Regions from separate parts of the Xenophilus sp. genome, predicted to be linked through region 1. Evidence: predicted binding sites of a transcription regulator. Region 1 holds the regulator's gene; the other holds the start of a gene.
The links. The regulator LexA, encoded in region 1, represses DNA repair genes until DNA is damaged. The targets are predictions, from matches to a motif close to ACTGTATNNNNATACAGT.
Positions count from the first base shown of each region.

Region 2: imuA (translesion DNA synthesis-associated protein ImuA) is a predicted target of LexA. The motif match lies at 3,611-3,628, and genes of this name have one in related genera.

Region 1 covers NZ_JBIQNC010000124.1:1,139-14,673, forward strand. Annotated here, with positions in the region: gene xseA (exodeoxyribonuclease VII large subunit) at 1-1,156, opposite strand, end outside; gene ACIY1X_RS17410 (MotA/TolQ/ExbB proton channel family protein) at 1,475-2,113, shown strand; gene ACIY1X_RS17415 (biopolymer transporter ExbD) at 2,154-2,579, shown strand; gene lpxK (tetraacyldisaccharide 4'-kinase) at 2,603-3,580, shown strand; gene ACIY1X_RS17425 (Trm112 family protein) at 3,561-3,743, shown strand; gene kdsB (3-deoxy-manno-octulosonate cytidylyltransferase) at 3,783-4,544, shown strand; gene adk (adenylate kinase) at 4,678-5,334, shown strand; gene ACIY1X_RS17440 (asparaginase) at 5,430-6,413, opposite strand; gene lexA (transcriptional repressor LexA) at 6,501-7,193, shown strand; gene ACIY1X_RS17450 (hypothetical protein) at 7,317-7,640, shown strand; gene ACIY1X_RS17455 (D-2-hydroxyacid dehydrogenase family protein) at 7,758-8,765, shown strand; gene ACIY1X_RS17460 (MFS transporter) at 8,762-9,946, shown strand; gene ACIY1X_RS17465 (tetratricopeptide repeat protein) at 9,968-12,082, opposite strand; gene ACIY1X_RS17470 (3-hydroxyacyl-CoA dehydrogenase) at 12,216-13,535, shown strand, end outside.
Region 2 covers NZ_JBIQNC010000154.1:2,648-11,559, forward strand. Annotated here, with positions in the region: gene ligD (DNA ligase D) at 1-2,131, opposite strand, end outside; gene ACIY1X_RS19435 (Ku protein) at 2,156-3,154, opposite strand; gene ACIY1X_RS19440 (DUF3606 domain-containing protein) at 3,167-3,346, opposite strand; gene imuA (translesion DNA synthesis-associated protein ImuA) at 3,646-4,479, shown strand; gene ACIY1X_RS19450 (Y-family DNA polymerase) at 4,550-5,731, shown strand; gene ACIY1X_RS19455 (error-prone DNA polymerase) at 5,728-8,877, shown strand; gene ACIY1X_RS19460 (alpha-ketoglutarate-dependent dioxygenase AlkB) at 8,874-8,912, shown strand, end outside.

The DNA.
Region 1 (13,535 bases):
ATGCGTAGCCGCGCTCCAGCACCAGCGCCGGGTCCAGCAGCTGCAGGTGGCGTTCGGCGCGGGCCAGTGCGTCGCGGCGGCGGCCGAGGTCCGACGCGAAGGCCCGGGCGAGATCGTCCTGCAGCGCCTGTGCCTGCTGCGACAGGCGCGCCATCCGCGCCGCCACGCCGTGGTGCATGCGCTGCCCCAGGTGGCCGAGCAGCAGGCGCTGGCGCGCAGCCGCGCCGGAGGGCCGGCCCAGCCGCGCGGCGGCGATGTCCAGCCGCTGCGCCTGCGCGTCGAGGCGCGCCGTCACGGCGCGGCGCAGGCGCTCCTGCGCGTCGTCCAGCGCGGCCAGCCACTGCGCGCGCGGCAGCGACACCATCTCCGCCGCCGCGGTGGGCGTGGGCGCGCGCAGGTCGGCGCAGAAGTCGGCCAGCGTGACGTCCGTTTCGTGGCCGACGCCGACGATGACGGGCACCGGACTGGCCGCCACCGCCCTGGCCAGCGCCTCGTCGTTGAAGGCCCACAGGTCCTCGATCGAGCCGCCGCCGCGCACCAGCAGGATGACGTCGACCGGCGGCATCAGGGCCGCGAGGCGGCGCAGCCCCTCGATCAGTTCCGCCGGCGCGCCGGCGCCCTGCACCGCGGCCGGCGCCAGCACCACGGGGATGTGCGGCACGCGGCGCCCGAGCGCGGTCGCCACGTCGTGCAGCGCCGCCGCGCCGAGGGACGTGACCAGCCCGATGCGCCTCGGCACGGGCGGGATCGGCCGCTTGCGCGCCGCGTCGAAGAGGCCCTCGGCCTCCAGCCGCGCGCGGCGGCGCAGGAACTCCTCGAACAGCGCGCCCTGCCCCGCGCGGCGCAGGCTTTCCACCACCAGCTGCAGATCGCCGCGCGGCTCGTAGACGGCCAGGCGGCCGCGCACTTCCACCCGGTCGCCCTCGGCGGGGTCGAAGTCCAGCAGGCCCGCCGCGCGCCGGAACATGGCGCAGCGCAGCTGGCCCGCCGCGTCCTTCAGCGCGAAGTAGCAGTGCCCGCTCGCGGCCCGGGAGAAACCGGAGATCTCGCCCTCCACCGCGACCGGGTTGAAGCGGGCGGCCAGCGCGTCGGCCACGGCCCGGCACAGCGCGCCCACCGCCCACACGCGGGGCGCCGCGGCGCGGCCCTCATCCATGTCGCCGCCCGTCCGCCGGGCCCGCCGGGTCGTCCACATGGCGCCGCCACCGCGGCGCACGGGGTGTGCAACGCGCCGCGCAGCCGCACGGTGTCGTGCAAGCCCTTGATTCGCAAGAGAAAACCACTGCCCAAAAATCGTTCGATCTGTTGCAGGCCCCGGCCGATGCGGCCTGCGGACGGTTGCCAACGGGGTTAGTCACAAAGTTGTCCACAGAATCTGTGAGCGAAGTCCGACAGCTTGCCGGCCGCATTTCACGCTCGAGGGCTCGGTCATAATCGCCGCCATTTCGCGGGGCCCCGGGCCCGGAGGAACCTCTTGCTTTCGATCATAGTTGCCGCAGGTTGGCCGATCTGGCCGCTGCTCCTGTGCTCCGTGCTGGCCCTTGCGCTGGTCATCGAGCGCTTCGTGAGCCTGAAGACCGCCAAGGTCCTGCCCCCCAAGCTGCTGGACGAGGCCATCGCCGCATCGCAGGGCGGCGTACCCGGCCCGGACGTGGTGACGCGCCTGGAGCAGAGCTCGGCCCTCGGCGAGGTGCTGGCCGCGGGCTTCCGCACCATGAACACCCATCCGCGCAGCACAGAGGAAGACGTGCGCGTGGCCATGGAGGCCAGGGGCCGCGCCGTGGCGCACAAGCTGGAGCGCTACCTGCCCGCGCTGGCCACCATCGCCTCGGCCGCCCCGCTGCTGGGACTGCTGGGCACGGTGATCGGCATGATCGAGATCTTCGGCTCGCAGTCGCCCGCCAGCGGCGGCGTGGGCAGCGGCAACCCGGCGCAACTGGCGCACGGCATCTCGGTCGCGCTCTACAACACGGCCTTCGGCCTGATCATCGCCATCCCGGCGCTGATCTTCTGGCGCTACTTCCGCACCCGCGTGGACGAGTACCTGCTGAACCTGGAACTGGCGGGCGAGCGCTTCGCCCGCCACCTGGCCACGCTGCGCAGCGGCAAGTGAGCCGCGCCGCCGCCGCACCGAAAGCCCCGCGATGAGCCGCATGCACTTCCGCCACGGCAGCGACGAGGAGCCGGAGATCAACCTGATCCCGTTCATCGACGTGCTGCTGGTGATCCTCATCTTCCTGATGCTGTCGACCACCTACAGCAAGTTCACCGAGATGGAAGTGCGCCTGCCGGTGGCCGACGCCGAGCCGCAGCGCGACCGGCCACGCGAGATCGTCGTGGCGGTGGGCGCCGACGGCCGCTTCGCGGTGGGCAAGACGGTGCTGCCCGAGCGCAGCGTCGACGCCGTCACCGCCGCGCTGCAGGCCGCCGCGGGCGATCGGCGCGACGGTGTCGTCGTCATCAGCGCCGACGCCGCCGCCGCCCACCAGTCGGTGATCACCGTGATGGAGGCCGCACGCCGCAGCGGCCTGATGCAGATCACCTTCGCCACCCAGCCCACCGCGCAGGCTGCGCGCTGAGCCCGCGCGCACTGGAGCAGCCCATGGGCCTGCAGCGCGCCTGGACCCGCCGCGGCCCGCTGGCCTGCCTGCTGTGGCCGCTCTCGCTGCCGTTCGGCCTGCTGGCCGCGCTGCGCCGCGCCGCCTACGCGCGCGGCTGGCTGCGCTCGCAGCGGGTGGCCGTGCCGGTGGTGGTGGTCGGCAACGTGGTGGCCGGCGGCGCGGGCAAGACGCCGGTGGTCATCGCCGTCGTGCGCCACCTGCAGTCGCGCGGCTGGCGCGTGGGCGTGGTCTCGCGCGGCCACGGGCGCCGCACCGACGACGGCCGGCCCGTCATCGCAACGAGCGACCCGCGCGACGTCGGCGACGAGCCCTTGCTGATCCACCAGGCCACCGGCGCACCCATGCAGGTCGACCGCGACCGCGTCGCTGCCGCCCGCACCCTGCTCGCGCGCGAGCCCGGACTGCAGCTGATCGTCAGCGACGACGGCCTGCAGCACCTGGCCCTGCAGCGCGACGTGGAGATCTGCGTCTTCGACGACCGCGGCATCGGCAACGGCTGGCTGCTGCCGGCGGGGACGCTGCGCGAGCCCTGGCCGCGCCGCTGCGACATCGTGGTCCACACCGGGCGGCAGCCCGCCTTCGCCGGCTTCCACGCGCCGCGCCGGCTGGACGACCACGCCATCGGCCGCGAGGGCCGGCGCGTCCCGCTGGCCGACCTCGCCGGGCAGGGCGGCATCGTGGCCGTCGCCGGCATCGCGCAGCCGCAGCGCTTCTTCGAGATGTTGGCCGAGCGCGGCGTGCGGCCGCACGCATGCATCGCGCTGCCCGACCACCACGACTTCGACGGCTGGCAGCCGCCCGCGCACACCACCCTGCTGTGCACGGAGAAGGACGCCGCCAAGCTCTGGCGCGTCGCGCCGGACGCGCTGGCCGTGCCGCTGCTGCTCGCGCCCGAGCCTGCCTTCTTCTCTGCGCTGGACGCCCAACTATCATCCCGGCATGGACACCAAGCTGCTTGAACTGCTGGTCTGCCCCGTCACCAAGGGCCCGCTGACCTGGGACGCCGAGAAGCAGGAACTGGCCTCGCGCAGCGCGCGGCTGGCCTATCCGGTGCGCGACGGCATCCCCATCCTGCTCGAGACCGAAGCCCGGCCGATGACCGACGAAGAACTGGGCCTGTGAACGCAGCGCACACGAAGTGGCAAGCGTAGAGACCATGTCATGAGCTTCGTCGTCCTGATCCCCGCGCGGCTGGCCTCCACGCGCCTGCCCGACAAGCCGCTGGCCGACATCGGCGGCCTGCCGATGGTGGTGCGGGTGGCGCAGCGCGCGGCGCTGTCCGGCGCGCAGCGCGTTGTCGTCGCCGCCGACGACGAGCGCATCGTGCAGGCCTGCGCGGCGCACGGCGTGCAGGCGCTGCTCACCCGCCAGGACCATCCCAGCGGCAGCGACCGGCTGGCCGAGGCCTGCGCCCTGCTCGCGCTGCCCGACGACGCCATCGTCGTCAACGTGCAGGGCGACGAGCCGCTGATCGACCCGGCCCTGATCGACGCCGTGGCCGACGCCCTGGCGCGCCGGCCCGAGGCGGCGATGAGCACCGCCGTGCACGCGATCGACAGCCTGGACGACTACCTGAACCCGAACGTCGTGAAGGCCGTGACGGACGACGCCGGCATGGCGCTGTACTTCAGCCGCGCGCCCATCCCCTGGCCGCGCGATCTCGCCGCCTCGGGCACCCCCACCGGGCTGCCCTCGCCCCCGCCGCTGCGGCACATCGGCATCTACGGCTACCGCGCCGGCTTCGTGCGGCAGTTCCCCCGACTGGCGCCTTCGCCGCTGGAACGGCTGGAGTCGCTGGAACAGTTGCGCGCCCTCTGGCACGGCCACCGCATCGCCGTGCACGTCAGCGCCGCCGCGCCCGGCCCGGGCGTCGATACGCCAGCCGACCTGGAGCGCGTGCGCGCCCTGCTGGCGGGCGCCTGAACGGCCCTGCAAGCGGGCCGTCAGCCCGTGAGCGCATGCTATCCTCGACCGGTTGGCGCCCGAGGCGAGGCGCGCGCGGCACGCAGGCCCTGCGGCACCGCGGCACGAATTCCAAGAACCGTCCGAGGACACCATGAGACTCATCCTGTTGGGCGCCCCCGGGGCCGGCAAAGGCACCCAGGCGACCTTCATCTGCCAGAAATACGGCATCCCGCAGATATCCACCGGCGACATGCTGCGCGCAGCCGTCAAGGCCGGCACGCCACTGGGTCTGCAGGCCAAGACGGTGATGGAATCCGGCGGCCTGGTCAGCGACGACCTGATCATCAACCTGGTCAAGGAACGCATCGCCCAGCCCGACTGCGCCAACGGCTTCCTGTTCGACGGCTTCCCGCGCACCATCCCGCAGGCCGACGCGATGAAGGCGGCCGGCGTCAAGCTCGACTACGTGCTCGAGATCGACGTGCCCTTCGAGGACATCATCGAGCGCATGAGCGGCCGCCGCTCGCACCCGGCCTCGGGCCGCACCTACCACGTGCGCTTCAACCCGCCCAAGGTGGAAGGCAAGGACGACGCCACCGGCGAGGACCTGATCCAGCGCGACGACGACAAGGAAGAGACCGTGCGCAAGCGGCTCGACGTCTACAGCCAGCAGACGCGCCCACTGGTCGATTACTACCGGCAGTGGGCGGCACAAGACCCGGCCGGCGCGCCCCAGTACCGCGCCATCAGCGGCGTGGGCTCGGTCGACGAGATCACCCGCCGCGCCTTCGAGGCACTGGGCGGCTGAGCCTGCCCCCTTCCCACCGGCCTGCAGCCGGCGGCGCGAAGACGAAGCCACTCCCCCGCGGGGCAGTGGCTTTTCTTTTGCCGCATCGGGCCGGCTCAGCCGGCCTGCATCAGCGAGAGCATCAGCGCGATGCGCGCCTTCACCGGCGGCAGATCGACCGCCTCCGGCAATGCCTCTGCGCCCGACGCCAGCACGCGGCCGAAGGGGCAGCGCGTCGTGCGCACCACGGTCACGCCCGCCGCCTGCGCCCGCTGCGCCGCCGATTCGAGGTCCCGGTGCAGCGTCGCGTTGCCGGTGCCGGCCAGCACGAGGCCCTGCACGCCGACGGCAGGGTCCTGCGCGCGTTCACGCAGCAGCGCATCCACCAGCCGTCCGCCGGCGCCGGCGTGACTGAGCACGATCTCCACGCGCGGCCACGGCGCCTGCTCGGCGATGCGCTGCAGGAGCGCCGGCGCCGCCGGCGGCGATGCCGGCCAGCCCTGCGCCAGCGTCACGCGGCCTTCCTCGATCACGCCCAGCGGCCCGAGGTCGCCGGAGGAGAAGGCGTCGAGCCGGTAGGGGTGCACCTTCTGCACCGCCTGAGCGCCGTGGATCGTCCCCGCGCACACCGCGAGCACGCCCGCCGCCCCTGGAGTGGCCGCGACGCCGATCGCATCGCGCAGGTTCTGCGGCCCGTCGGGCGCAAGCGAAGTCGCCGGGCGCATCGCGCAGGCCAGCACCAGCGGCCGCCGCGGCGCCAGCACGCTGTGCAGGAAGAAGGCCGTCTCCTCCAGCGTGTCGGTGCCATGCGTGACGACGATGCCGGCCACGTCCTGCGCGAGCCAGTGCGCGCAGCGCAGCGCCAGCGCGCGCCAGACCCCGGCATCCATGTCCTTGCTGTCGATGTTGGCCACCTGCTCGGCCTGCAGGGCCACGCCCGGCACCTCGATGCCGGCCAGCAGCTCGTCCACGCCGACCTCGCCGGCGCGGTAGCCGAGGTTGTCGCCCTGCACGGCGGCCCGGCCGGCGATGGTGCCGCCAGTGCCCAGCACGACGACCTTCGCCGACCCCGGCGGTGATGCGATGCACTTGTCAATCATGAGAAACTGGTTAAAAATACAGTTACTGGATGCGCAATCAGTGTCCGGCCTGCCCCGGTCATCCGCGTTCTTGCAAGGAGTCGTCCGATGCTCAACCTGCCCGCCTCGCCCTTCGCCGTCAAGCTTACCGCCCGGCAACAGCAGATCCTGGACCTGATCCGCAGTGTCATGGCGCGCACCGGCGCGCCGCCCACGCGCGCCGAGATCGCCGCCGAACTGGGCTTCAAGTCCGCCAACGCGGCCGAGGAGCACCTGCAGGCACTGGCACGCAAGGGCGTCATCGAGCTGGTCAGCGGCACCTCGCGCGGCATCCGCCTGAAGGGCGATGCGCTGCGCGCCCTGGGCGAGTCGCGCACGAGCCAGATGTCGCTCGCCCTGCCCGGCATCGCCCAGCTCGCGCTGCCGCTCATCGGCCGCGTCGCGGCCGGCTCGCCCATCCTGGCGCAGGAGCACGTCGACCAGACCTACTACGTCGAGAACACCCTGTTCCAGCACAAGCCCGACTACCTGCTCAAGGTGCGCGGCATGTCGATGCGCGACGCCGGCATCATGGACGGCGACCTGCTCGCCGTGCAGGCCACCAGGGAGGCGCGCAACGGCCAGATCATCGTGGCGCGCCTGGGCGAGGAAGTCACGGTCAAGCGGCTCAAGCGCACCCGCGACGCAATCGAGCTGCACGCCGAGAACCCCGACTACCCCACCATCGTGGTGCAGCCCGGCGAGCCCTTCGAGATCGAGGGCCTGGCCGTCGGCCTGATCCGCAACACGATGCTGATGTAGCACCCGCACCGATTCCGGGCCGTGCCAGGTGGCGGGCGTATGGCTGCTCTTGCAGGCCATCACCCTGGCGCGGCCTTCCACCGACGAATCCTGCCTGTGTTCAACCTTCCCTCAGGAGTTCACATGGGAATCGCATTGCTCACCCTGGCCGACCTGTTCGTGCCCTTCCAGTCCATCGCCGGCCGCTGGATGGAGAGCCGGCACCGCCGCCGCCACGCGCTGCGCTACGTGGCCGTGCGGCCGGCCTGCGGCCTGCACGGCAGCGCCGCGGCGCAGCAGGCCATCCGGCCGGCCAGGCCGCTCAAGATCACCCGGCTGGTCGAACGCGGCCAGCAAGGCCGCCCGGCCGCAGGCGGCGTGGTCATCTCCGGCCGCATGGACGAGGTCTGCGCCGAGCTGGAGCGGCTGGCCGCGCTGGAGGCAGCCGGGTCGCCGCTCACGCACTGACGCCGGCAGCTGGGGCGCCCGCACTAAGGCGGCGCGCCGGCACCACGCCCTTCCAAGGGCACTCTGGAGCCCCGGCGGCCCCGATGCGCGGGCATGCGCAAGGCACAATGGAAACCCATGAACATTGTGATCCTTGACGACTACCAGGACGCGGTGCGCAAGCTGCGATGCGCCTCCAAGCTCGACGCCTACGCAGCCAAGGTCTACACCAACACGGTCAAGGGGATCGGCCAGCTCTCGGTGCGCCTGAAGGACGCCGACGTGATCGTGCTGGTCCGCGAGCGCACGCAGATCACGCGCCAACTGGTGGAAAAGCTGCCCCGCCTGCGACTGATCTCGCAGACCGGCCGCGCCGGCGCGCACATCGACGTCAACGCCTGCACCGAGTTCGGCGTGGCGGTGGCCGAGGGCTCCGGCTCGCCGCAGGCCCCGGCCGAGCTGACCTGGGCGCTGATCATGGCGGCCATGCGCCGCCTGCCGCAGTACATCAGCAACCTCAAGCACGGGGCGTGGCAGCAGTCGGGGCTGAAGTCGGCCTCCATGCCGCCCAACTTCGGGCTGGGCATGGTGCTCAAGGGCAAGACGCTGGGCGTCTGGGGCTACGGGCGCATCGGCCAGCTGGTGGCGCGCTACGGGCAGGCCTTCGGCATGCAGGTCATCGTCTGGGGCCGCGAGGCGAGCTGCGAACGCGCCCGCTCCGACGGCTTCCAGATCGCACCCAGCCGCGAGGCGCTGTTCGAGAACGCGGACGTGCTGTCGGTGCACCTGCGCCTGGCCGAGGACACGCGCGGCATCGTCCGGCTGGAGGACCTGATGCGCATGAAGCCGACGGCCCTGTTCGTCAACACCTCGCGCGCCGAGCTGGTCGAGGCCGACGCCCTGCTGGCGGCGCTCAACCGCGGCCGTCCGGGCATGGCGGCGGTGGACGTGTTCGAGAGCGAGCCGCCGCTGCAGGGCCACGCGCTGCTGCGCCTGGAGAACTGCATCTGCACGCCGCACATCGGCTACGTGGAGCAGGAAAGCTACGAGATGTATTTCGGCCAGGCCTTCGACAACGTGGTCAGCTTCATCAAGGGCAACCCCACCAACATCGTCAACCCCGGCGCGCTGCAGGTCCGCCGGTGAGTTCCCACGCCGGCGACGGCGCACGCGCCGCGCGCGCTGCGCAGTGGGCGCTGCTGGCCGGCAATTTCGTCATCGGCACCGGCGTGATGATCGTCGCCGGCACGCTCAACGAGATCAGCCGCGCCTTCCGGGTCGAGCCCGCCGTCGCTGGGCAGCTCATCACGGCCGCCGCGGCCGTCATGTGCATCGGTGCGCCGCTGCTGGCCAGCGCCGTCGCGCGATGGGACCGCCGCGTGCTGCTGACGCTCTCCCTGCTCTGGTATGCCGCCGGGCACCTCGCCGCGCTGGCGGTGACGGGGCTCGGCGAGCTGATGGCATTGCGGATGCTGACGGTGATCGCGCCCGCCGTCTTCACGCCGCAGGCCGCGGCCTGCATCGGCCAGCTGGTGCCGGCCACCGAGCGCGGCCGGGCGGTGACCTTCATCTTCCTGGGCTGGTCGCTCGCCTCGGTGGCGGGCCTGCCGCTGGGCGCCTTCGTCGGCGGTCGCTTCGGCTGGCAGGCGGCCTTCGTTGCCGTGGCAGCCGGCGCGGTGCTGGCGGCCGCGTGGGTCTGGCGCACGCTGCCTCCGGGCGTGCGGCCGGCGCCGATGTCGCGCCGCGCCTGGGGCGAGGTGGCGCGCCACCGGCTGCTGCCGGGCGTGATCGCGGTGACGGTGCTGCAGGCGGCGGGGCAGTTCGTCGTCTTCAGCTTCTTCGCGCCCCTGCTGCGCCGCCACCTCGGCGCGGACGCGCTGCAGCTCGGCCTGGTCTGGGCCTGGTTCGGCGCCTTCGGCCTGCTCGGCAACGTGCTGGCCAGCCGCCTGGTCGACCGGCTGGGCACCGGGCGCGTGGTGCTGGCCACCACGGCCTGCATGGCCACGAGCCTGCTGTGCTGGCCGCTCGGGCTGGCGGGCGGATGGCTGGCGCTGGCGGCGGTGCTGCTGCCGTGGGGCCTGGGCTGTTTCGCGGCCAACTCGGCCCAGCAGGCGCGGCTGGTGGCGCTGGCTCCTGCGCTGGCGGCAGGGTCGGTGGCGCTCAACAGCTCCGCCATGTACGCCGGCCAGGCGGCCGGCACGGCCGTCGGCGGCTGGCTGATGGCGCGCGGCGCCGACGCGTGGATGAACTGGGCCGGCGTGCTGCTGCTGCTCGGCGCGCTGGGGCTCAGCGCCCTGCTCGACCGGCGGGCGGGGCCGCACCGCTGACGCGGGCCGGCATGTGCCCGGTCAGCGCCGGCGGGTGACGCCGGGTTCGATGCCGGACTCCACCCGCGGATCGAACAGATCGATGTCCGCCGACGGGCTGTCCGCCGCAGCGTCCCGTGCGCGCAGCGCCTGCGGCAGCGTCTCGACGGACGGCGCCTGGAGTTCGTCCAGGTCGAAGTCCAGCGTGGCCGTCAGCGGGTGCGGCGGCCGCGTCGGCGAGAAGTCCCGCGGCCGCTCGAACAGCAGGGTGTCCCGCTGCGACAGCGGATCGTCCAGCGGGGCCGGCTGGGTCGACAGGGCCATCGGCAGGGTGCTTTCGCGCTGGTGGTGCCGCGTGAGCGTCTCGTAGACGCTCACGCGCGGCGCATCGGCCTGCGCCGGCGGCTCCTGGGCCATCGCGTAGAGCATCAGCAGTTCGCGGTAGGCGGCCAGGTCGAAGGGTGCGGCGCCCTCCTCGCCGGGCTTGCGCATCAGCAGCTCCTCGATCACCGGCAGCGACTCGGGGCCGGGCCAGTGTTCCTCGATGCGGCGCAGCACCTCGTCGTAGTGGTCGAGCGGGCGCCCCTGTTCCTGGAACTCGTCGAAGGCCGGCACCCGCACGTTCAGCGCCTGCTGGCACTGGCGGCGCACGCGCTCGTAGTCGAGCATGCGGCCGAGCGAATGGAAGATGCGCAGCAGCTCCAGGTAGGCCAGCGCGCTGGTGTCGGGATGCATGGCGACGTACTCGGACAGCGCCTCGATCGCCTGCTCGTGCTGCCCGAGCGAGAGGAAGAATTCCGCCTGCTGCTGCACGTCGAACAGTTCCTCGGTGTTGACCGAGCGCGAGGTGGGAAGCTGCCCCGGCATGGTGGCGTGGAAGTCCTCGCCGGCGGCATGCCGGGCCTGGACGTCCGCGTCGGCAGCGCCGTCGTCCTCTTCCTCGTCCACGGCCACCGCCGCGGCGCCCAGCGTCCGCATCGCCGGCGACGATCCCGGCTCGTGCGTCTTGACTGCCTCGCCGGTGTCCGGGCCCGGCAGTGTGTCCGGGTCGCCCACCGTGGCGGCGAAGCGGCCCTTGCGGGCGGAGCCACCCCCGGCCGCACGCGGCTCCACCCAGATCGGCTCGTGGTCTCGGCGTGAGAGGCGCCAGAGCATCGCGACCGCCAGCAGCGCCAGGGCCAGCAGCCCGGCCAGGACGTACACCAGCGGGTTGCTGTAGCGGCTCTCGCGCGCGGCCGCGAGTTCGCGCCGCAGTTCGAGCAGGGTCTGCTCGTTGCGCGCGGTCTGCTCGCGCAGTTCGGCCAGCGCCTTTTCCAGCATCACCGTGCGTTCGGCCTCGCGCACGGCCGCCTCGGACGGCGAGGCGGCCTCGGCCGGCGGACTGGACGGCGACGCGGCAGCCACGCCAGCGTCACCGGCCGGCGCAGGAGCGGCCCCGGACGCAGCTGCGGACGCGCCGCCGGCGACGCCCGCCGCAGCCGCCGGCGCGGCCTGCGCGGCGGCAACCGGGCGCGGCGCCAGCGGCTCCAGCGCATCCACCTGCAGGCGACCGCCACCACCGCTCGGCGCCTCGGCGGCGGCGCTGGCCGCAGGCGCGGGCCGCGGCTTCGGCGCCACGGCCCGCCTTGCGGCACTGCGCGTGCTGCCGGACGCCACGGCTGCTGTCGCCCGTCTCGGGCGCGGCGCGGACGCCTGCGCCCCGCCGCTGCCCTCCGGCGCGCGCCGGACCCGGTTCGCGCGCACCGCCGGCCGGGTCGATGCGACGGCGGACGACACCTCGCCGGCCGCGCGTTCCGCAACAGCACCCGGCACGACAGGCGGCGTCGCCTCGACCGGCGGCGGATCCGCCAGCAGCACATAGCTGCGCGTGGACGTGGCGGCGCAGCCCGCGCGCACCGTCATCGTCAGGATGGGCTCCTCCACCGGCCGCGTGGTGCGCACGCGCAGCAGCGGCGCGCCCGGCTGGCTGCCCGGTTCCAGCGACACCGTCACGCGGCCCGGGTCCATGGCCGCCTCGCCCTGCACCACCTCCACGCTCGGGCACAGCGAGCCGCCCGCCTCCGCCGCATCCAGCCGCAGCGGGATCGCCACGTCCAGCGCCTTGCCGATCCACGCGGTGCCCCGGGGAGGCCCGAGCGTCAACGCCCAGGCAGGCACCACGAACCCGAGTACAAACAGGGTCGCCGCAGCGTGACGGAATCGCACAATGGGTGCCGTTCGAAGGAAGTCAAAAGTTGACACATTTTGACACTCCTAACCCGCCAGTCCAACTTCTGAATACTTTTTGAGCATGATTGTGAATTTTTCGCGACTCGCCGTCGTCGGGACGGGAGCGATGGGCCGGGGCATCGCCCAGATCGCCGCGCAGGCCGGCAGCGAGGTGCGCCTGCTCGACGCCGCCCCCGGCGCGGCCTCGCAGGCCGCCGACGCCATCCGCGCCCAATGGCAGCGCCTGGCGGACAAGGGCCGGCTGACGCCCGAACAGGTGGCCGGTTTCGCGGCCCGCCTGAAGCCGGTGGGATCGGCCGCGGAACTGGCCGGCTGCGACCTGGTGATCGAGGCCATCGTCGAGCGGCTCGACGCCAAGCGCGCGCTCTTCGCCGAACTCGAACGGACCCTGGGCACCGACACGGTGCTGGCGAGCAACACCTCCTCCCTGTCCGTGACCGCCATCGCCGCCGGCCTGGCACATCCGCAGCGCGTGGCGGGCTTCCACTTCTTCAATCCGGTGCCGCTGATGAAGGTGGTGGAGGTGGTGTCGGGCTTCCGCACCGACCCGGCCGTGTGCGCCCGCCTGCGCGAGTACGCGGCGCAGATGGGCCACCGCGCCGTGCAGGCGCAGGACACGCCCGGCTTCATCGTCAACCATGCCGGCCGCGCCTACGGCACCGAGGCCCTGCGCATCGCCGGCGAAGGCGTGGCCGACTTCGCCACCATCGACCGCGTGCTCACGGACCAGGCGGGCTTTCGCCTCGGCCCCTTCGAGCTGCTGGACCTCACCGGGCTGGACGTCTCGCATCCGGTGATGGAGTCGATCTACCACCAGTACTACGAGGAGCCGCGCTACCGGCCGAGCGTGATCGCCGCGCAGCGCGTGGCCGCCGGCGTGCTGGGCCGCAAGAGCGGCGAAGGCTTCTACCGCTACGTGGACGGCGTGGCGCAGCGGCCGCCCGAGCCGACGGTGCCTGCACCCGCCACGCTGCCGCCGGTGTGGGTGCCGGCGCGCGCCACGCGGCGCGCCGAGCTGCTGCGCCTCGTGCACGGCCTGGGCGCCACGCTGGAAAGCGGAGCGGCACCGTCCGCGGGCGCGCTCATCGTGGTCGCGCCGCTGGGCTTCGACGTCACCACCGTCGCCGCCGTCGAGCGGCTGGACCCGACGCGCACGGTGGGCATCGACATGCTGGTCGACGACGTCGCGACCAGGCGCCGCGTGCTCGCCACCAACCCCGCCACCCGGCCCGACATGCGCGACGCGGCGCACGCCCTGTTCGCCCGCGACGGCAAGGCCGTGAGCGTGATCCGCGACAGCGGCGGCTTCATCACCCAGCGCGTAGTCGCCAGCATCGTCAACATCGCGGCCGACATCTGCCAGCAGCGCATTTGCACGCCG
Region 2 (8,912 bases), on a different contig from region 1:
TCGGCACCACAACATGCAGCCCCTTGCCCCCGCTGGTCTTCAGGAACGTGGGCAGACCCAGTTCCTTGAGCAGCACCTGCACCAGTTGCGCCGCCTCCTGCACCTGCTCCCAGGGCACGCCCTCCCCGGGGTCCAGATCGAAGGTCATGCGGTCGGGCCGGTCGATCCGATCCTTCTTCGCGTTCCAGGTATGGAACTCGATGACGTTCATCTGTGCGGCCGACAGCAGGCCTTCAGGGCGCGCCACCTCCAGCATCGCGGGGTGGCCCATGTAAAGCGCGGGGTCGAGTTGCTCGACGCCGGCCATATTCCCCTTGTCCAGGTGCTTCTGGAAGAACAGCTCGCCCTTCACGCCCTCGGGTGCCCGAACGAGCGCGACCGGCCGGCCCTTCAGATGCGCCATCATCAGCGGCGCCACCTTGGCGTAGTAGCGCACCAGCTCGATCTTGGTGACGCCTGTGGACGCATCAATGACACGCTCAGGATTCGACACGCGCAGCGAGGGCGGTAGTGCAGCGCCCTGCCCTTCGGCCGCCGGCGCGTCGACCGCGGCCAGGTGCTTAGGCTCTTCGCGGATGATCACTTTGGCCGGCTTGTCGTCGCGCAGCCCGTGGAACACGGAATGGCGGATGCGGTTCTCCTTGGTCCACTCTGCAAAGGCCACCTCGGCCAGCAGCTTCGGCTGCACCCAGTGGGCCTTCTTGGCGATCGCGCGCGGGTTCGCAAACGGGCTCTTGTCGGTGACCAGCGCGCCCAACTTCTCGCGCAGCTCGGCCAGCGTACGTTCGTTGAAGCCGGTACCGACGTTCCCCGCATATTGCAGCGAGCCGTCGTCGGCGTGGACTCCCAGCAGCAGCGAGCCGATGCCCGTGCGCGAGCCCTGCGGATCGGTGAAGCCGCCGATCACGAACTCCTGCCGGTGGCTGCACTTGAGCTTGATCCAGTCCGCGTTGCGACGCGACGCATACGGCGCGGACTTGCGCTTGCCGATCACGCCCTCGAAGCCGAGCTTGCAGGCCGACGCCACCAGGTCGCCGGGCTTGGCCTCGAAGGCCTCGCTGAAGCGCACGCGGTCCGTGGGCGACTGCTCGGCGACCGCGCGCAGCAATTCCCGCCGCTCCACGACCGGCAGGTGCCGCAGATCGCGACCGTCCGCATACGGCATGTCGAACACGTAGTACACGAGGTCCTTCGTAGAACTGCAGTCGAAGGCGTTCTGCAGCGCCTGGAAGTCCGGGATGCCTTGCGCGTCGAGCATGAGCACTTCCCCGTCCAGCCACCCCGATTTCAGCGGCAACTGCTTCACCGCCCTGGCCAGGTCCGGCATCTTCGCCGTCCAGTCGTTGCCGTTGCGCGTGAAGAGCCGCACCGCGCCGCGGTCAATGCGCGCCACCAGCCGGTAGCCGTCGAACTTCAATTCCCACAGCCAGTCCGACACGTCCGCTGGCGGCCCATCGACAAGGGTGGCCAGCTGCGGCGCGAGCGTGTCGGGCAGCGGCGCCTTGGCCGCCTTGCCCAGGTCGCGCGCCGTGCTCGCCAGGGATGCCCTCGCTACCTGCGGCCCCTTCGGGACAGCCACCGGCGGCAGCCTGGTCACGCTGTCGGGCATCTCGTCCACCACGCTGAACTCGGCGGCCGGGCGCTCGAACCCATCGTGCTCCTTGATCAGCAGCCAGGGCGGCTGCTTCTCGTCGCCGCGCCCGTGCATGCGCACCAGCGTCCAGTGGCCCTGCAGCTTGTGGCCATGAAGCTCGAACTCGAGCTTGCCCTTGCGATAGCCTTCGGCCGGATCGCCGATGGGCACCCAGTAGCCGCGGTCCCAGACGATGACCTTGCCCGAGCCGTACTGGCCGGGCGGGATCTGGCCCTCGAAGGTGTTGTACGAGATGGGGTGGTCCTCGACCTGCACGGCCATGCGCTTGTCGGCAGGGTCGAAGCTCGGACCCTTGGGCACGGCCCAGCTCTTCATGGTGCCGTCCAGTTCCAGGCGCAGGTCGTAGTGCAGCCGACTGGCCCAATGCTTCTGGATCACGAACTGCAGGGCTTCGGTGCCCGGCGTCCCGCCTTCGGCCGGCTCGGGCGTGACGGCGAAGTTGCGCTTTTTCTTGTAGAGCGCGAGGGCGTCGGCCATGCTCGAAGTCCTCGCGATGCCCCGTCAGGCCGTGCGGCGGCCGGTCTTCTTCGCAGGGGCGCTCTTGGCCGCCGGCGCCTTGCGGGCAGGCGCCTTCTTGGCAGCAGTGGCGGTCTTCGCCGGTGCCCGCTTCGCCGAAGGCAGCGCGGTCACCGATGCGCTGCCCCCATCCGCTGCGCGCGATGGCGATGGCTTCCTGCCGCCGCCCTCCAGGCTGCGCTTGAGCAACGAAGTCAGGTCCAGCACGTCCGCGCCGGCCGGCGCGCCAGCTTCGCGCTCGACCTTGACCACGTCGGCGATGTCGCCGGCCGCGGCCTTGGTCTCGATCAGCTTGTTGATTTCGTCGGCGAAGGAGTTGCGGAAGTTGTCCGCATCCCACTCCTGCGTCATGTCCTCGATGAGCTGCATCGCCATCGTCATTTCCGCATCTTTGATGCCGGCGGCCTTGGCGTCCAGAGGAGGAAGGTTGAGCTGTTCGAAGGAACGGATCTCGCCGCCCCAGCGCAGCAGGTTCAGGATCAGCGCGCGACCGCAAGGGATGAGCACAGCCAGGTGCTGCTTGGTCTGGATCACGACCTTGGCGACACCGACCTTGTTGCTCTTGCGCAGCGCCTCGCGCAGCAGCGCGTAGACCTTCTCGCCACGCTTCAGGGGCGCCGTGTAATAAGGCCGCTCCAGGTAGACGAACGGAATCTCGTCCGCGTCGAGGAAAGCCTCGATCTCGATGGTCTGGGTAGTTTTTGGGAAAGCGGCGGCGATCTCTTCGGGCGACAGGATGACGTACCGGCCATCCTCGTATTCCACGCCCTTCACGATGTCGGCGGTCGCGATCTCCTTGCCGGTGACCTTGTTGACGCGCTTGTAGCCCACTGGCTCCATCGAGCGTTTGTCGAGCCAGTCGAAGTCGATACCGGAACTCGCCGTGGCGGCGTACAGGCCGACCGGGATGTGGACGAGGCCGAAGGAAATCGCCCCCTTCCACATCGTCCGGGTGGAGGTCGGCGCCTTGCCGTCGTCCGCCATGACCGCCTCCGGCTACTTACCCGACTTCAGGTGTTCGCGCACCTTGTCGGCCGAGTTGCCGACCGCCTCGACGGCGCGGCGCAGTTCTTCTTCGGACACGCCCAGACTCTTCGTCCAGTCCCGTACCTCATAAGGCTCGTTCAGGTTGATCAGTTTGCGGTCATGGCCGGTTTTGCCTTTGTCATCGCTCATGTACGCCTCCTTATTGAGGAACGACGGTAGCACCCGCCCACGGCTGAGCCTGTAGGACACCAGAGGTTCGCCGTGCACACAGTGCGGAAAACCGTGTCAAGCGAATGACCCCTGGCCGCACTCGGCTGGGCCGTTACAAAAAAGTCCGCACCGGCCGACGAACGGCCGCAAGCCGCTTGGCGCCTCGCTCCGCCGCTATCGGATGCCCGCGCAGAACAACAAAACTGGCGGGGCGAGCGAGCACGGCCCGCCCGGCGTCCATATACTGATGTTTCATACAGTGTTTATTCAGCCCACCGATGTCCGCCCTTCGCTGGCCAGAAGGCTTTCCGCCTTCGCCAAGCTCTCTTGCCTTCGCGCCCCAGACCGCCGGCCCCACGCCCGGCGCGCTGGAGGGCGTCTGGCGCGGCGATGAACTGGGCCGGGCGGACGCGCCGACCGTTGCGACGGGCTTCGCCGCACTGGACGCGGCGCTGCCCGGCCAGGGTTGGCCCACGCATGCGTTGACCGAGATCCTGCTGCCGCAGGCGGCGCTGTGCGAGTGGCGGCTGACCGCGCCGGGCCTGGCGGCGCTGGCGGCAGCCGGCGGGCAGATCCTGCTGGTCGCCCCGCCCAAGCGCCCCCATGCCGCCGGCCTGGCGCAGTGGGGCATCGGCGCCGACCACCTGGTCTGGATCGACGCCGCCACGCCGGCCGAGCGTCTGTGGACCACCGAGCAATTGGTGAAGTCCAATCCGCCCGGGGCCATCCTCGCCTGGCTGCCGCAGGCCCGGCCCGAGCAGGTGCGCCGCCTGCAGGTGCATGCGCAGTCCTGCAGCGCACCCGTGTTTCTGTTCCGGCCGGTGACGATGCAGCGCGAGGCATCGGCCGCACCGCTGCGCCTGTCGGTCGCCCTCGGCCGGGACTGGCACCTGCAGGTGCGCATCCTCAAGCGCCGCGGGCCGCCGCACGAGGGCGTGCTGCTGCTGCGCTCGATCGCCGAGCCGATGGCCGCGGTGCTGCCGCCCCGGCTGAGCCGGCCGGAGCAGGCGATCGTCGTTCCCTCCCCTTCGCCCTCCCAGGAGGCCACCGATGCTCGGGTACTGGGCCGCTCTGCGACCGCCAGCCTGCACCGGCACCCTGCCGGTCATTGAGCAGCAGGCGCTGGCCGTCTGGGCGCTGCAGTTCTCGCCGCGCGTGGCAGGGTGCGAGGAAGCCGTGCTGCTGGAGGTGATGGCGAGCGCGCGGCTGTTCGGCGGCCTTGAGGCGCTGCGACAGCGCGTGGAGGCCGAGGCTGCGGAGCTGGGCGTCGAGTCCGTCGCCTGGGCGTGGAGCGGCACGGCCGCACTGGCGTTGGCACGCGCAGGTGTGCGGGACGGCTTCGCGCAGCCGGTCGCGGCACTCCTGGACCGCCTGCCGCTCGCCACAGTCTCGGCCATCGGCCGCCACGAACCCACGCTGGCGCGCCTGGGCTGCCGCAGCCTGGGAGACGTGCGCAGGCTGCCCCGCGGCGGCTTGGGCCGCCGCTTCGACAAGGAACTGCTGCTGGCGCTCGACCAGGCCTATGGGCAGCGGCCCGAGGCCTATGAGTGGACCACGCTGCCCGAGACCTTCCATGTGCGGCTCGAACTCATGTCGCGCGTGGAGACCGCACCGGCACTGATGTTCGCCGCGCACCGTCTGCTGCTGCAGATGGGCGCGTGGCTCGCCGCGCGCCATGCAGGCGTCACGGCGTTCACCCTGCGCTGGTGCCACGATGCAATGCGCGCAAAGGAAGCCGGCACGGGCGGCGAACTCTCGGTGCGCACTGCCGCGCCGACCCGCAGCATCGATCATCTGTCACGCCTGCTGGGCGAGCACCTGGCGAAGGTGGAACTGGCGGCGCCGGCCGGTGACCTGGAACTGTTGGCCGACGAGGTCACGCCGCTCACAGAGGAAAGCCGCTCCCTGCTGCCCGAGACCATCCGCGCCGGCGAGGCCATCGCGCAGGTGCTCGAACGCATCCAGGCCCGGCTGGGCAAAGACCGTGTGCTGCGCCCGCTGTTGGCCGACGACCACCGGCTGGAGTGGATGCAGTGCTGGCAGCCCGCAGATGTCGCCAAGCCGCGCAAGCGCGCCAACGGGGCCGACCTGCCGCTTCCCACATGGGTGCTGGACGAAGCGCTGCGCCTGGCGGTGCGGGACAACCGCCCCATCTACCAGGGGCCGCTGCAACTGCTTCTCGGACCCGACCGCATCGAAGGCGGCTGGTGGCACCGCGCGGAGGCGGCACAAGGCCCCATCACCCACCATGTCCAGCGCGACTACTGGATCGCGCAGAGCGCCCACGCAGGCCTGCTGTGGATCTACCAGCAGCGTCTGGCGGCCGACGAGACCGCGTGGTTCCTGCATGGGCATTTCGCATGAGCGGCGCCGACGCCAAGACGATGGCCGCCGCACTGCCCGACTACGCCGAGCTGCGCGCGCTGTCGAACTTCTCGTTCCTGAAGGGCGCCAGCCACCCGGAGGAACTTGTCGAGCGCGCCAAGGAACTTGGATACCGCGCGCTGGCGCTGACGGACGAATGCTCGCTGGCCGGCATCGTGCGGGCGCACGTGGCGGCCAAGGAGCACGGCCTGCCGCTGCTGGTGGGCGCGCAGTTCATCGTGCAGGCCGACGCCGAGGACGGCACGGGCCCCGACGCGCCATTCGTACTGGTCCTGCTGGCCTGCAACCTGAACGGCTACGGCAACCTCTGCGCCTTCATCACGTCGCTGCGCCGCGCCTCCGAGAAAGGCAGCTACCGCCTGACCCGGCGGGAACTGGAGCGGGCCGACCTGACGGACTGTGTGGCGCTGGTCTCGCCTCGGCGCGGCAGCACCGATGCGCAACTCGAAGCGCTGGGGCACTGGACCTTGCGCCACTTCCTCGGCCGCTGCTGGATCGGGGTCGAACTGCTGCGCCGCCTCGACGATGAAGTGTGGCTGTACCGCATGCGCACGCTGTCGGCGCTGACGGCAATTCCGCTGGTGGCGCTGGGCGACGTACACATGCATGTGCGCAGCCGCAAGGCCTTACAGGACGTGCTGACCGCGACGCGGCTTGGCACCCCGCTGACCGAATGCGGCCGAGGGCTGCAGCGCAGCGCGGAGCACCATCTGCGCAGCCGCCTGCGCCTGGCGCAGACCTATCCGGCGGATCTGCTGGCCCAGACCCTGGCTGTCGCGGCGCGCTGCACCTTCAGCCTGGACGAACTGCGCTACCAGTACCCCGACGAAGTGGTGCCCGAGGGCGAAACGCCGGCGTCGTACCTGCGCCGCGCGACCTACGAGGGCGCAGGCCGGCGCTGGCCGCAGGGCATCTCCGCGAAGGTGCAGCAGCAGATCGAATACGAGCTGGACCTGATCTGCGAGTTGCGCTACGAGCACTACTTCCTCACGGTCTACGACATCGTGGCCTTCGCGCGCTCAAAAGGGATCCTGTGCCAGGGACGCGGCTCGGCGGCCAACAGCGTGGTCTGCTACTGCCTGGGCGTCACCGAGGTCGATCCAGTGCGGATGAGCGTCCTTTTCGAGCGATTCATCAGCAAGGAGCGCAACGAACCGCCGGACATCGACATCGACTTCGAGCACGAGCGGCGCGAAGAGGTGATCCAGTACCTGTATCAGAAGTATGGCCGCGACCGGGCAGCGTTGGCCGCCACCGTGGTGACGTATCGGCCGCGCTCGGCGATTCGCGACGTGGGCAAGGCCCTGGGCTTCGCGCCCGAGACGGTCGATGCGATCGCCTCCAACCATCAGTGGTGGGATGGGCGCGAGGTGTCGCCCGAACGGCTCGCCGAGCTGGGCCTGACGCCGGACGACCTGGCCGTGCGCCATCTGCTGCAGATCACAGGGCAGTTGATCGGCTTCCCCCGGCATCTGTCCCAGCACACCGGCGGCTTCGTCCTCACGCGCGGCCTGCTCTCGCGCATGGTGCCGGTGGAGAACGCTTCGATGCAGGACCGCACCGTGATCGAGTGGGACAAGGATGATCTCGATGCGGTGGGCTTGCTCAAGGTCGATGTGCTTGCCCTGGGCATGCTGACGGCCATCCGCAAGGCGCTCGAGGGCATCAGCCTGCGCCGCGGGCACACCTTCGAGATGCAGGACATTCCTGCGGAAGACCCCAGGACCTACGACATGATCTGCAAGGCAGATACGGTGGGCGTCTTCCAGATCGAGAGCCGAGCCCAGATGTCGATGCTGCCCCGGCTCAAGCCCCGGTGCTTCTATGACCTGGTCATCGAGGTGGCGATCGTGCGACCCGGCCCGATCCAGGGCGGCATGGTGCACCCGTTCCTCAACCGCAGGCAGGGCAAGGAGCCGGTGACCTATCCCAGCGAAGCCCTCAAGGAGGCTCTGGGGCGCACCCTAGGCGTGCCGGTGTTTCAAGAACAGGTGATGCAGATCAGCATCTTGGCCGCCGGCTTCACGCCGGGCGAGGCCGACGGCCTGCGCCGCGCGATGGCGGCCTGGCGCCGCAAGGGCGGCATCGAGCGCTACTACGCGCGCATCGTCGATGGCATGACGCAGCGCGGCTACGACAAGGCCTTCGCGGAATCCATCTTCGAGCAGATCAAGGGGTTCAGCGAGTACGGGTTTCCGGAAAGCCACGCCGCCTCCTTCGCGCTGCTGGTCTATGCCTCTTCCTGGATCAAGTGCAACGAGCCGGCCGCCTTCCTGGCGGCGCTGTTGAACTCACAGCCGATGGGCTTCTACAGCCCGAGCCAGCTTGTGCAGGACGCAAAGCGCCACGGCGTCGAGGTGCGGCCGGTGGACGTGATGCACAGCGCGGTGGACTGCACGCTGGAGGATCTGCCGGACAGGCCGGCGGTCCGCCTCGGCCTGCGCATGATCGCGGGGCTGAAGGCGGCCAGCGCCGAGCGCATCGCCGCCGAGCGCGAAACCGCGCCGTTCGACAGCGTCGAGGAACTCGCGCGGCGCGCCGGCCTGGAGCAGCACGAGATGAAGCTGCTGGCCGCCGCCGATGCGCTGGCCAGCCTGTCGGGCCATCGCCGCCAACAAGTCTGGGATGCAGCCGCGTTGCACGCGCCGCCGCGCCTGCTGCGCGAGGCGCCCGTGGACGAGGACACGCTGGAGCTGCCCGAGGCGCCGGAGGGCGAGGAGATCGTCTGGGACTACGCTGCCACCGGTCTGACGCTGCGCCGGCATCCGCTGGCCCTGCTGCGTCCGCGCCTGCAGGCCAAGAGACTGCTCTCCTCGAAGGACTTGCAGCGCGTGCCGGATGGCCGCGAGGTGCGAGCCTGCGGCATCGTCACCCTGCGCCAACAGCCGGACACCGCCAACGGCACCATCTTTGTCAGCCTTGAAGACGAGCACGGCGCCGTGCAGGTCATCGTCTGGCGGCACGTGCGCGAGGCGCAGCGCGCGGTCCTGCTGAACGCGCGCCTGCTGGCGGTCAAGGGCCGCTGGCAGCGCGAGGGCCGCGTGTGCAACCTCATCGCCACCAAGCTGGTGGACCTCACGCCGTGGCTGGGGCGCCTCGCCACCGAAAGCCGGGACTTCCGATGAACGCGATGCAGTGCAGCCTGTTCGACGCGGGGCCG